Linked DNA regions of Methylomonas sp. 11b. The main gene of each other region encodes a partner of the protein of the gene in region 3 in a complex. Links are inferred from orthologs where the notes say so. Each region holds a gene or a part of one and is shown on either strand. Other genes may lie near its edges.

Region 1 (3,065 bases), 2.1 Mb from region 3 along the record:
GGGACCGATGCCATCCAACGGCGACAAGCGGCCATGCAGCACAAAGTATTTGCCTTTGAAGGTGGTAGCTTGATCGATCACCCATACATCGGCCGGACTTTCGACTACACACAAGGTTTCCGAATCGCGTAACGGGTTGGCGCAGACCTCGCACAATTCCGCTTCGGTCAAGGTCCGACACTCGCGGCAGTGGCCGACTTCGGCGATGGCTTTCGCAAGCATTTTGCTTAGCTGCATGCCGCCGTCGCGGTTGCGCTGCAACAGATGAAAAGCCATGCGTTGCGCCGATTTCGGCCCGACGCCGGGCAGGCAGCACAGGCTTTGGATCAACTCTTTCAGCAAACCCTGGTTTTGCATGTTTAGAACGGCATTTGGAAACCGGGCGGAATCGGGATGCCGGCTGTGACGTCGGCCATTTTTTCTTTTTTCATTTTGCCGACTTTATGCACGGCGTCGTTGATCGCCGCCGCCACCAAGTCTTCCAGCATATCCTTGTCGTCGCCGACCAGGGATGGATCGATACTGACCTTACGCACCTCGCGTTTGCCGGTCATCACAATCGTCACCAAGCCGCCGCCGGATTCGCCGTGTACTTCCATCGCCCCCAGTTCTTCCTGGGCTTTTTTTAAGTTGTCCTGCATTTTTTGGGCTTGTTGCATGATGCCCGCTAGCGCATTTTTCATCATCGTCTCTCCAATATTTAATTCAGCGGTTCGATACTACCAGGCATGATTCTGGCGCCAAAGGTGTCTTTCAAAGCCTGTACATTTTCATCGGTGTTAATGCTATCCACCGCCGCTTGCTGCCGATCTTCGCGGGCTTTTTGAATTTCCAGCGCAGGCGTCATTTGCTGCTCTGCTTGCTTGCTTATGACCAGTTTTAAGGGTTTACCGTAATAATTTTGCAACGCTACCCTTAGATTGTCCTCGGCTTTAGTACCGATCTGCTGGAAGCTCGGATCGAGCAGCAAGCGACAACTGCTGTCGTCTATACCGTCCAACACGCAATTATTCGCAAGTTCGCGGGTACGGCCGCTGATATTCAACGCAGCGATAATCTCGGTCCAATTGCCCGGATTGGTAGTTTGCGAGACCGATGTAGGACGCGGCTCGTCGATATGCCTGGCCTCGGTCGCCACCGCCGCAGCCGGCGCCGATACACTAGCATTCGGTTTAACGACAACCGGTTTGATGGGCTCAAGCGCTTGCGCTTCTGCGGCTTGCGGCCGAAAAGTCAGCATCCGCAACATCACCATTTCAAACCCGCTGCGCGGATCGGGCGCCAGCGGCAGATCGCGTTGGCCGATCAAACAAATCTGATAATACAGTTGCACATCTTCCGGCAATAAGCTCTGGGCCAGCGTATCCAGTAACTGTTTATCGAATTCCTGATCGACGAAATCCGGCATTTGCTGTAACAGCGCTACCCGATGCAACACTCGCAGCATCTGTTGCAAAATATCTGCAAAATCGGGCGTCAATTCCGCCACATCGGCAATTTTTGCCAGTAACCTCCGCGCATCACCAGCAGCCAGCGCTTGCAAAATATCGTCGATGGGTTGCTGCGCGACGGTACCGAGCATGCCGATCACCGCTTCCGTGGCGACGCTGCCGCTACCGTAAACGATAGCCTGATCCAGCAGACTCAAGCCATCTCGCAAGCTGCCGTCGGCGGCTCGGCCCAACATTTTTAGCGCAGCAGGCTCGAAAGCGATTTGCTCCTGGCCCAAAATAAACTGCATCTGCGCATCGATTTGCTCCGGCAACAGCCGCTTCAAATTGAATTGCAAGCAGCGCGACAATACCGTGACCGGAATTTTATGCGGATCGGTAGTAGCCAGCAGAAACTTGACGTGCGGCGGCGGCTCTTCCAGGGTCTTTAACAGGGCGTTAAAGCTATGCCCGGACAGCATGTGCACTTCGTCGATCAAATAGACTTTGTAGCGACCTTGATTGGGGGCGTACTGAGCGTTGTCGAGCAGATCGCGGGTATCTTCGACTTTGGTGCGGGAGGCGGCATCGACTTCGATCAAGTCCATAAACCGGCCCTGTTCGAAATCCCGGCACACCTGGCATTCGCCGCAGGGATTAAAATCTTTCAGATTTTCGCAGTTGATGGCTTTGGCGAGAATCCGCGCCACCGTGGTTTTGCCAACGCCGCGCGTGCCGGTGAACAGATAGGCATGATGCAATCTATCATGTTGCAAGGCGTGCATTAGCGATTGGCTGACATGCTCCTGACCGACAAGCTGGGTGAAGTTGCTGGGACGCCATTTTCTGGCAAGAACCTGATAAGCCATTAGCAACGCGGAAAGGCAAGAGTTGGGCGGCTACTGCGCCAGCCACATCCCGGCACACGAGTCCGCTGCTACCGTTGCTTCCTTCCGGACCTGGCGGGGTTTACAGCGTATCGTTGCGAGAGGACCGACACAGTAACCATAAAACATCAGCAAGACGCTGAAGAGTTGCGCATTATCCATAAAAGCCAACAGATAAGCAACTGTCTTGCCAAAATTAAGTAAATAACTCCGACAACGCCCCTCGGCTACTGTATTGCCGGAATAGGCAAACTGCTGGCAATGGCATGACCGAACGAGGCGCCGAACTTGCCGGCCAAGCGGTCGATCAAGCGCTCCTGCGGGGTAAAGTTTACTTTTTCCTCGGTGCCGAACTGGTCGCGCGCGACACTATCAACGCTGCCGAAATCGTCCGCCAACCCCAGCCTGACGCCTTCCGTACCGGTCCAAATCAGCCCGGAGAACATCTCCGGCGCTTCGACTTCCTTCAAACGTTTGCCGCGTCCTTCCCGCACCGCACCGATGAATTGTTGGTGTACTTGATCCAGCAATGACTGCATATGCTTGCTTTCTTGCTGATTGACCGGCGAGAACGGATCGAGCATGGCTTTGTGCGCGCCGGCGGTCAACAAGCGCCGCTCCACGCCCAGTTTGTCCAACACATCGGTAAAACCGAAGCCATTCATGATTACGCCGATAGAGCCGATGATACTGGCCTGATTCACGAATATCTTGTCGGTAGCCGAAGCAACATAATAACCGCCGGATG
Region 2 (3,006 bases), 1.5 Mb from region 3 along the record:
ATTTTATCAATTTTGCCCGGTTTTCTGTATCCAATTCGGACGCGAGGTCGTCTATTAAGATGCAGCAGGAATATGGGCTTTCCTGATTCAATAAGGTCACTTGTGCCAACATAAGTGCCAAAACTAAGAGCTTTTGTTGTCCGCGTGACAGATAGTCTTTAGCCAGTCTTTTGTTTTGGTAAGTCTGAAAGTCCGCTCGGTGCGGTCCGCTATGGGTAAAGCCGTAGCGTATGTCTCGCACCAGATCGTTTTTCAAAATTAAGTCTAGGGATTGCCTATCATCCCAGCCGGGCAAGAAGCGTAAATCAACATCCTCCTTATTTAAGAAGTGGCTAGCCATTTCTAAAAACACCGGTTGCAAGCTTGCTACATAGGCCAAACGAAACTCGTTAATCACCTGCCCATATTCCACAAGTTCCTTATCCCAAGCCGGAAGCTGTTTCAGTTGCCGGGTTTTCAACAAAGCATTACGTTGTTGCAAAGCCTTATTAAACTTGCGCCAACAGGGCAAAAAGTTTTTGTGTTGATTAAAAATACCCCAATCCAAAAACTCTCTACGGATTTGCGGTCCGGAGTCTAGCAAGCGATAACTCTTGGGATGAATCAATTGCACTGGCAATGCGTACGCCAAATCAGCTTTTTGTCGATCTTCCTGATCGATGCGGATCTGGCACTGTTTGTTATCAATCTGTATCCCCAGCGTACTGACCGAACCGGACTGTTCCCGATTTTGCGCGGAAACGGTCAATTGCGACTGCTCGAAAGCAATGGCCTGCTTGGTATGGGTAGTTCTAAACGAGCGAGATCTACCCAAAATAAAAATGGCTTCCAGCAGCGAACTCTTGCCGCTGGCATTGGCGCCGGTGATCAAATTAATGGCGGGCGACGGCGAGATGCTTGCGGAATGGATGTTTCTAACCGACAGCACATCCAGCTTTAACAAGGTCATAATCGCTAAACGACCTACATCCGCATTGGCATGACAATAAATTTAAACAAAGGTTGTTCAGGTTCTTCGATGAAACAACTGCTGGCGTTGCCGGCTATGGTCAGCACCGCCATTTCTGAATCCAAGTTGGATACTGCATCCAGCATATATTGCGAATTAAACGAGATGCTCAACGGCTCGCCTTGATAATCGATGATCAATTCTTCCTCGGCCTCGTCATGCTCGGGATTATGGGTACTGAGTTTCAACAAATCGCCGGAAATATCGAAAGTCACACCTTTGTACTTTTCATTGGACAGAATCGCTACCCGCGTTAACGCATCTCTCAAGACTTGTTTTTGGATCAACAACGGACTCATAAAACTTTGATTGAACACTTTACTGAAATCCGGGAATTTGGCATCGATCAGCTTTGACGAGAACACTACATCCTTGTAATAAATTCGGATGTTGTTGCTGGAAAACTGGATGTTCAATTCTGCGTCTGCATCGTCCAGCAAACGACTCAATTCCTGCACCGCTTTTCTGGGCATGATGATGCGGGATTCATAGCCGGTCGCTTGGCCAATATCGTCTTCATAAATCGACAAACGATGGCCATCGGACGCGACCAGTTTAAGTTTGGAATTGCTGACATTCAGTAACAAGCCGTTCAAGTAATAGCGTACGTCCTGATTGGCCATGCAAAACACGGTTTTATCCAGCGCTTTCTTGAATTTGCCGGCATTGAGCAAAAAGCTATGTTCAAACTCGGACTCGTTGAACTCCGGATAATGTTCCGCCGGTAAAGTACTCAAAGAAAACCGGCTGCGGCCGGAAACGACCTTAACTTTATCGTCTTGCAATTCAAAGTGAATTTCCGCGCCGTTTGGTAATAAGCGGCAAATATCCAGAAACTTTCTAGCAGGAACCGTTATTTCCCCGGAATGCGCTATTGATTCGATATTTAACTTAGCAACAATCTGAATTTCCGTATCTGTACCGGTCATCACCAACTGCTCGTCGCTAGCCTGCAACAACACATTGGACAGAATCGGCATGGTCTGCCGTTTCTCGATAACGCTGACGATTTGTTGCAGCGGTGGCAAGATTTGATCTCTGCTAATAATAAATTTCATATAAATATCTTTTATATATTGTTACTACTAAGTAAACAAAAAGCTGTGGAAAACCGGTTTTATCTAATTTAAATCAAAATCTTAGCATGTATCAAACATTGTTGTCAGATACCGTTTTAGCTTGTATGGGGTTTTTGGATAAGCTGGATAGGCTATTTTCGGCACACTTTATCCACAACTTACACGCAATTAATGCGATAAGGTTCTCAACAGGTTTTTGTAATCTTCCGCCATCTTCACATCGTCGTCTTTCAACTCAGCCACACGCTTGCAGGCATTGATGACGGTAGTGTGGTCGCGTCCACCAAAAGCATCGCCAATTTCCGGATAACTGTGCGAGGTCAGTTCTCTGGCCAGGCACATAGCTACTTGTCTAGGACGGGTGATGGATTGTTTGCGGTTTTTTGACGATAAATCGGCCACTCTAATCTTGAAATAGTCGGCTACGGTTTTTTGAATGTTGTCGATACTGATCAACTTGTCTTGCAAGCTGATCAAATCGTGCAGCGCTTCCTTGGTAAATTCCAAGGTGATATCGCGACCGGTAAATTGCGAGTTGGCTACTACTCTACGCAACGCACCTTCCAAATCTCTAACATTGGAAGGTATGCGTTTCGCAATGAAGAAGGCTATGTCTTGATCCAGATCCACGCCAACTTGTTGCGCTTTTTTGATCAAAATCGCCGCACGAGTTTCCAGATCCGGCGGTTCTATCGCCACCGGCAAGCCCCAACCGAAGCGCGATTTCAAACGGTCTTCCAAGCCATCGATTTCTTTCGGATACTTATCGCAGGTCAAAACCACCTGATGTTTGTTATCCAGCAGGTTGTTAAAGGTGTGGAAGAACTCTTCCTGCGAACGTTCCTTACCGGCCAGAAATTGGATGTCGTCCATCAATAAAATATCGATGCTGCGGTAGTACTCTTTAAATTGGTTGAT
Region 3 (3,009 bases):
GTTGCATCAGGCTTTGCAAAAGGTCAGCGACGATATGGCGCGTCGCCACACCTTTAACACCGCGATTGCCGCCAACATGGAGTTGGTTAACGCGTTGAATAAATTTGATGACGATAGTGCCAATGGCAGGGCAACTCGCCAGGAAGTGCTGGAAGCCATCGTCTTGATGCTGGCCCCGATTATTCCGCATGCGTCACAAGAGCTGTGGAACGAGTTGGGCCACAACGATGACATCGTGGTGGCGGCATGGCCGGTTATTGATGAATCGGCGTTACAGCAGGATGCTATCGAAATGGTGGTGCAGGTCAATGGCAAGTTGCGCGGGAAATTATCGGTAGCGGCGACGGCTTCCAAAGAGCAAGTCGAAGCGCTGGCTCTGGCTGACGAGAACGTGCAGCGTTATCTGGAAGGTAAGCCGGTGAAAAAGCTGATTGTAGTGCCGCAAAAACTGGTGAATATCGTTGTTTAAACGCTGGATTTTCGAGAATCAGATGATGAATCACTTGAGCCGAATGGTCTTGGCCGGGGTATTGGTGCTGCTGGTTGGCTGCGGATACCATCTACGTGGCTCGATAGAGATGCCGGAAGTGCTGAAAAACATGTATGTGTTTGGCGCCTCCGTGCCCTTACAGGGCGAACTGCAAGCCATCATGAAGGCTTCGAAAGGCAAAATCGTCGGCTCCCCCAACGATGCCGGCGTGGTGGTCAAGGTGCTACGGGAAGACATGCGTAACCGGGTACTGACCATCGGCTCAACTGGTAAATCCAGCGAATCCGAACTGGAATATTATCTGCGCTTTCAATTTTTCGACAGTAAGGAAAATGCGCTGATGGACGAGCAAGTGATCGAAATTTCCAGGGAGTTTTTCAACGACCAAACCGCGGTGCTGGCGAAAGGCAACGAAGAACAATTGATTCGCAACGAAATCTATAAACAAGTGGCGCGGATGATATTAGCCAGAGCCAGGATAGCCGTCGATACGCAGAAAAAATAAGTATGCGCCTAAAGCTTGACCAGTTAACTGCCGCCTTACACAAAGAGCTGGTACCGGTTTATCTGGTTAGTGGTGATGAGCCTTTACAACTTGGCGAAGCAGCGGACGACATTCGGCGCGCGGCGCGCGAGGCTGGTTTTTCCACTCGCGAGGTCATTGCTATCGATACCGGCAACGAGTGGCCGCAATTGACCCTAGAAGCCGAATCACTTTCCATCTTTTCTGACAAAAAGCTCATCGATTTGCGCTTGCCTTCCGGCAAGCCGGGTTTGGAAGGCAGTAAAGCCCTAAGCGCGTATTGTCAGCGTCCGCCCAACGATACAATATTGCTAATCACGGCCGGTAAGCTGGATAGTGCGGCGCAGAAGTCGCAATGGTTTCAGGCCTTGGATAAAGTTGCGTGCATCGTGCAGGTCTGGCCGTTACAAGGACCGGAGTTGTTGCAGTGGTTGCAGCGCAGGGCGGAGCGGAAGGGCATGCATTTGGAAGCGGATGCGCTAAAAAGTCTGGCAGTGCGAGTCGAGGGCAACTTGCTGGCCGCGGCCCAGGAGCTTGAAAAACTGTATATCTTGCATGGGGCTAATCGTATCAACAAATCCATGGTTGAGGACGATGTGGCTGACAGCGCTCGCTTCGACGTGTTTAAATTGATGGATGCTTTGTTGTCGGGCAAGGTGAATCGAGCGGTTAAAATTCTCGCCGGGCTCAAAGCGGAAGGCGTCGCGGCGCCGGTGGTACTGTGGGCTATTAGCCGCGAAGCGCGAACGCTGGTTAATATCAAGACGGAATTGAAACGCGGCGGCAACCCAGAAGTTCTCTATAAAAAATATCAGATATGGGACAAGCGCAAGCAGTTGGTGCATGAGGCCTTGCAGAGGTTGAAGAGCAAGGAATTGCAGGATATTTTGCAAGCCAGCGCCAACGTAGATTGCCAAATCAAAGGCCAGATTACCGGCGACGAATGGGAGGGCTTGTTTAGGATTTGTTTGTTGTTTTCGAAGAGGTTACTGCTTTAGGTGCCGATCCAGAATCAATTCGTCGCCCCAGCGCTACTATTGCTTGGGCGACGAATTCGATGTACTTAGAGCTTAAGTAGCGAAAGTTTTACGTTTGCCCGCAGTCATCAAGCCGATCAGGCCCGTGCCAAACAGCCACACAGCAGCAGGTACAGGTACTGCTGTCAATTGGATCGAGCCATCTACGGCAGCAAGTACGCCGGTGCTTTTGTTTTGGCCCAAAACGCTATTAATTCCCGACAGCAAAGATGAATTGTTCAAATTGATCGAAAAAATTGAGTGGCCGCCGGTTATGCCTGGGGTGTAGACGTTGGAATCGTAGCTACCAAAAATACCGGAAAAATTTAAATCCAGTTGCTCGGCGCCTACGCCTGCTGGCGATATGACCCCGGAACCGCCGGTTACGGTGCCGGATAAAATTGCAGCTCCGTTGTTGAAGCCGCTATCGCCCGTAAAACTGTAATCGGGTGTCGTGTCAAAATACAGGTTAACTGCTCCGCCCGAGAAGCTGAAGGATTGGAAACCTGAGAAATTACTGTAGGTCCCGTTCAGGGTCGCAGCCACAGTCAATTCAAAACCCGAACCCGCGCCGGAGATATTCAATTCTGGTACATTGATGCCGGCATTGTTCAGGAAATGACCATCCACCATAGTTTGGAAATAAGCAGTAAAGGTGTTTGCACTGGTAAATTGCACTAAGGTAATGCCTGAACCAAAATCGTAAGTATCAAATGGGCCTACTATCGCTTCGTCGCCAGTAGCGTCAGGCGCGGCTGTATAATTCGCCGTTCCGGCCCATGTACTCGCCATTGAAACAGGAGCCACCAAGCTTAATCCCGCAGCCAGAAGCATGGTTTGCTTTAAACGATTTGTGAAAATATTCATATTTAAACAACCTCAAAAAATAAAAAATTACTCCCCCTCATTAGAGGCTTATACCTGTTTTTGTTATTCAATTCAAATAACCATTCTATTACACCGTTTGATCGTTGGAAGAA
Region 4 (3,073 bases), 560 kb from region 3 along the record:
GTCGGTTTCAATCAGAAAACGGTCGGCTGGTATTTTACGCGCCACATCCTTGATGGCTTCCGCGTTCTTGAAGGTCACGATGCCTGAAAAAGAGATATAGAAATTCAAATCCAAAGCTTTTTCCGCATACGCCCAATCCTCGGTAAAGCAGTGAATGATGCCCCCAACCTGATCCGCGCCTTCTTCCCGCAGCACATCCAAGGAATCGTGGCCAGCTTCGCGGGTATGGATAATTAAAGGCTTGTTGAGTGTCTTGGCTGCGGCAATATGGGTGCGAAACCGTTCAAACTGCCATTCCAGATCGCCTTCGCTACGAAAATAGTCCAGTCCCGTCTCACCAATGGCGATCACTTTTTCGTTATCGGCCAACTGTAGCAAATCATCTAGCGTGGGCTCACGCCCATCATGAACATTAGGATGCACGCCCACCGACAAGGAGATATCCGAATACGGCATGACTTGCTCCAGCATGGCCGGATAGGCTTCCATATCGATGGCAATACACAGCATATGCCGGACCTTGGCCGCGCGAGCCGCTTGCACAAAGGTATTGAAATCATTAGCGTAGGGCGCTAAATCGATACGGTCGAGATGACAGTGTGAGTCGATAAACATGAGTTTAGGAAAGTAAAGACAGCGGCAAAGCCCGCCCGCCAAACAGTTTACATGGTATGCGTGGAACGATCAGATTCTAATGCGCCAGCCAAATAGGTTTCAATTTTGTTACGCGCCGCACCGCCATCCTGATCACTAAATTGCACGCCAATGCCGGCTGCACGGTAGCCCTCGGCACCCGCCGGGGTCTTCCAGATAATTTTGCCGGCAATCGGCAAGCGCTCGGTTTCGTCCATTAAGTTCAGCAACATGAACACTTCCTCACCCATCTCGTATTCGCGCTTGGTCGGAATAAACAAACCGCCGTTTTTCACGAACGGCATGTACGCCGCATACAGCGCATTTTTATCCTTGATCGATAAGGACAAGATACCTTGTCTGGGTGCTGCTGATTCTGCCATACGCTTATTGTCTATTCAGTTGCGACCAACTAATCAATAGCTGCTCGACCATCAATTGTTTATTAAGTTGCGTGTTCAGTTGCGACTTGGTGGTAAGCACATTATCGTAAAACCGATATAGGCGTTTCAATTCTAGCCGCTCGGCAAGGGCTTGCAAGGCATTTTTCAGATCCGGATTGGCAAGCGCCGGCGATTCCGCCCGGTACGCGTATTTGACTATGTCCGCGACCCAGCTTGCCATCCACAGCAAAACCACTGCCAAATCGATTTTTTCCTGCTTTTGCCAGAGCTCGGCTACCGTCAACAAATTTTCCTTGCCTTGCGCAATCTGCAACCAAGCCTCGAAATACTGCTGCCTGAGCTGAATCATATTCTGTTCGGCGTAATGCTTAGCCAACAGCGGCGAGCCTTGGGCCAGTTTTAATAACAACTCGGTTTGTTCTCCGACACCCTGCTGCTGCAACCATAGCATCGCCAGTTCGCGCGCGGGCGTTGCGCAATCGATTTTCTGGCAACGGCTACGGATTGTCGCCGGCAATCGGCTCGGTTGCTCGCTGATCAACAACAAACAAGTCCGTTCGGTCGGCTCTTCCAGACACTTCAAAAACGCATTCGCCGAAGCTGTGTTCAATGCGTCAGCCGGCTGAATGATCACGACTCTATAGGCATGATCGTACTGCGGTTTCAAAGCCAGCTTCACAATCAGTTGCCTGATTTTATCGATACCGATGGCTTTGCCGGGTTCGTCGGGCGCTATCATCAAAAAATCGGGATTAGTTTGCGCATCGAATAAATTGCAACCGACACAATGACCGCACGCGCTAGCATCGGCTAACGGCGCGTGACACAACAAGGTCCGTGCATAATACTCGGCCAAATGCTGTTTGCCCTGCCCGACCGCACCGGAAAACAGCAAGGCTTGCGGGATGCGTTGCTGTTCGATATAACCGTGCAACTGCCGCCAGTTCTCGTGTTGCCAGGGATAAAGCCCGATTCGGCTAGGCATTAATGCCCCACAATCCCGCCAACTCGCGGCGCAATTGCTGCTGCACTTCGCTTAACGGTAAGCTGGCATCGATGATCTTATAGCGCTGCAAATCCGTGGCGGCGCGTTGTAAATACGTTTGCCGGACCCGGTCGAAAAACGCCAACTGTTCGGTTTCGAAGCGGTCCAACTCGCCTCTGTGCTTGGCGCGCAGCATACCGACTTCTATCGGCGCGTCGAACACAAATGTCAAATCCGGCCTCAGGGTACCTTGTACGGCTTTTTCCAACCAAGCGATGGTTTGCAGATCCATATTCCGGCCACCACCTTGGTAGGCATAGGTGGCATCAGTAAAACGGTCACACACCACCCACTGCCCTTGCTGCAAAGCTGGCAAAATCACCTGTTGAATATGTTGGGCGCGGGCCGCGAATACCAGCAACAACTCGGCCTGCTCGGTCAAACTTTCCGCTTGCCGTTCCAACAAAATCCCACGAATCTTTTCGGCAATGCCGGTGCCGCCCGGCTCACGCGTCAGCACGAAGGGAATACCCCGTTCTTCCAACAGTTGCTTGATAAATTGCAGATTGGTGGACTTGCCGACGCCTTCGCCACCTTCCAGCGTGATAAATCGTCCGCGTGTCATCGTTGATATTGATCGACGTATTTTTCGTGTTCCGCCAAGGTCGAAGAAAAGGCATGGCGGCCATTGCCGCGGGCGACAAAAAACAAGGCATCGCTATTATCGGGATGTAAAGCAGCAACGATGGCTTGCTTACCAGGCATCGCAATCGGTGTAGGCGGCAGTCCTTCGATGACGTAGGTGTTGTAGGGTGTATGTTCGCGCAAATCCTTATGCCGGATATCACCGTGGTAGTCATCGCCCATGCCGTAGATGACAGTCGGGTCGGTTTGCAACAACATGCCTTTCTTCAAGCGCCGAGCAAATACCCCGGCGATTTTTCTCCGCTCTTCGCCGGCGCCGGTCTCCTTTTCGACGATAGATGCCAAAATCAAAGCCTCGTACGGATTTTCCAACGGCACGCCATCGTCGCGCTTCTGCCATTCTTCG

What was found.
Region 1: the proteins of holA (region 3) and dnaX are in contact, whole or in part, in a cryo-EM structure (PDB 8GIZ), measured with the Escherichia coli proteins. The link is inferred for Methylomonas sp. 11b from one-to-one orthologs.
Region 2: the proteins of holA (region 3) and dnaN are in contact, whole or in part, in a cryo-EM structure (PDB 8GIZ), measured with the Escherichia coli proteins. The link is inferred for Methylomonas sp. 11b from one-to-one orthologs.
Region 4: the proteins of holA (region 3) and METH11B_RS0110615 are in contact, whole or in part, in a cryo-EM structure (PDB 8GIZ), measured with the Escherichia coli proteins. The link is inferred for Methylomonas sp. 11b from one-to-one orthologs.

The regions. Positions count from the first base shown.
Region 1 is NZ_KI911557.1:3,748,713-3,751,777, reverse strand. The notes cover bases 1-2,992. They hold dnaX (DNA polymerase III subunit gamma/tau), read right to left. Parts: upstream 2,300-2,992; coding sequence 701-2,299; downstream 1-700. Other genes in these bases: sppA (signal peptide peptidase SppA), read right to left, coding at 2,545-2,992; METH11B_RS0117985 (YbaB/EbfC family nucleoid-associated protein), read right to left, coding at 360-683; recR (recombination mediator RecR), read right to left, coding at 1-357. In the rest of the region: more of sppA, read right to left, coding at 2,993-3,065. UniProt on the Escherichia coli protein: Part of the beta sliding clamp loading complex, which hydrolyzes ATP to load the beta clamp onto primed DNA to form the DNA replication pre-initiation complex.
Region 2 is NZ_KI911557.1:3,150,003-3,153,008, reverse strand. Bases 16-2,948 are described here. They hold dnaN (DNA polymerase III subunit beta), read right to left. Parts: upstream 2,068-2,948; coding sequence 964-2,067; downstream 16-963. Other genes in these bases: dnaA (chromosomal replication initiator protein DnaA), read right to left, coding at 2,257-2,948; recF (DNA replication/repair protein RecF), read right to left, coding at 16-949. Also shown: more of recF, read right to left, coding at 1-15; more of dnaA, read right to left, coding at 2,949-3,006. UniProt on the Escherichia coli protein: Confers DNA tethering and processivity to DNA polymerases and other proteins. Acts as a clamp, forming a ring around DNA (a reaction catalyzed by the clamp-loading complex) which diffuses in an ATP-independent manner freely and bidirectionally along dsDNA.
Region 3 is NZ_KI911557.1:1,640,300-1,643,308, reverse strand. The notes cover bases 69-3,004. They hold holA (DNA polymerase III subunit delta), read left to right. Parts: upstream 69-997; coding sequence 998-2,011; downstream 2,012-3,004. Other genes in these bases: pepA (flocculation-associated PEP-CTERM protein PepA), read right to left, coding at 2,084-2,896; METH11B_RS0107750 (LPS-assembly lipoprotein LptE), read left to right, coding at 492-995; leuS (leucine--tRNA ligase), read left to right, coding at 69-469. Also shown: more of leuS, read left to right, coding at 1-68. UniProt on the Escherichia coli protein: Part of the beta sliding clamp loading complex, which hydrolyzes ATP to load the beta clamp onto primed DNA to form the DNA replication pre-initiation complex.
Region 4 is NZ_KI911557.1:2,201,745-2,204,817, forward strand. What follows is about bases 22-3,021. They hold METH11B_RS0110615 (DNA polymerase III subunit delta'), read right to left. Parts: upstream 2,023-3,021; coding sequence 1,021-2,022; downstream 22-1,020. Other genes in these bases: METH11B_RS0110605 (TatD family hydrolase), read right to left, coding at 22-615; METH11B_RS0110610 (PilZ domain-containing protein), read right to left, coding at 663-1,016; tmk (dTMP kinase), read right to left, coding at 2,015-2,647; mltG (endolytic transglycosylase MltG), read right to left, coding at 2,644-3,021. Outside these bases: more of METH11B_RS0110605, read right to left, coding at 1-21; more of mltG, read right to left, coding at 3,022-3,073. UniProt on the Escherichia coli protein: Part of the beta sliding clamp loading complex, which hydrolyzes ATP to load the beta clamp onto primed DNA to form the DNA replication pre-initiation complex.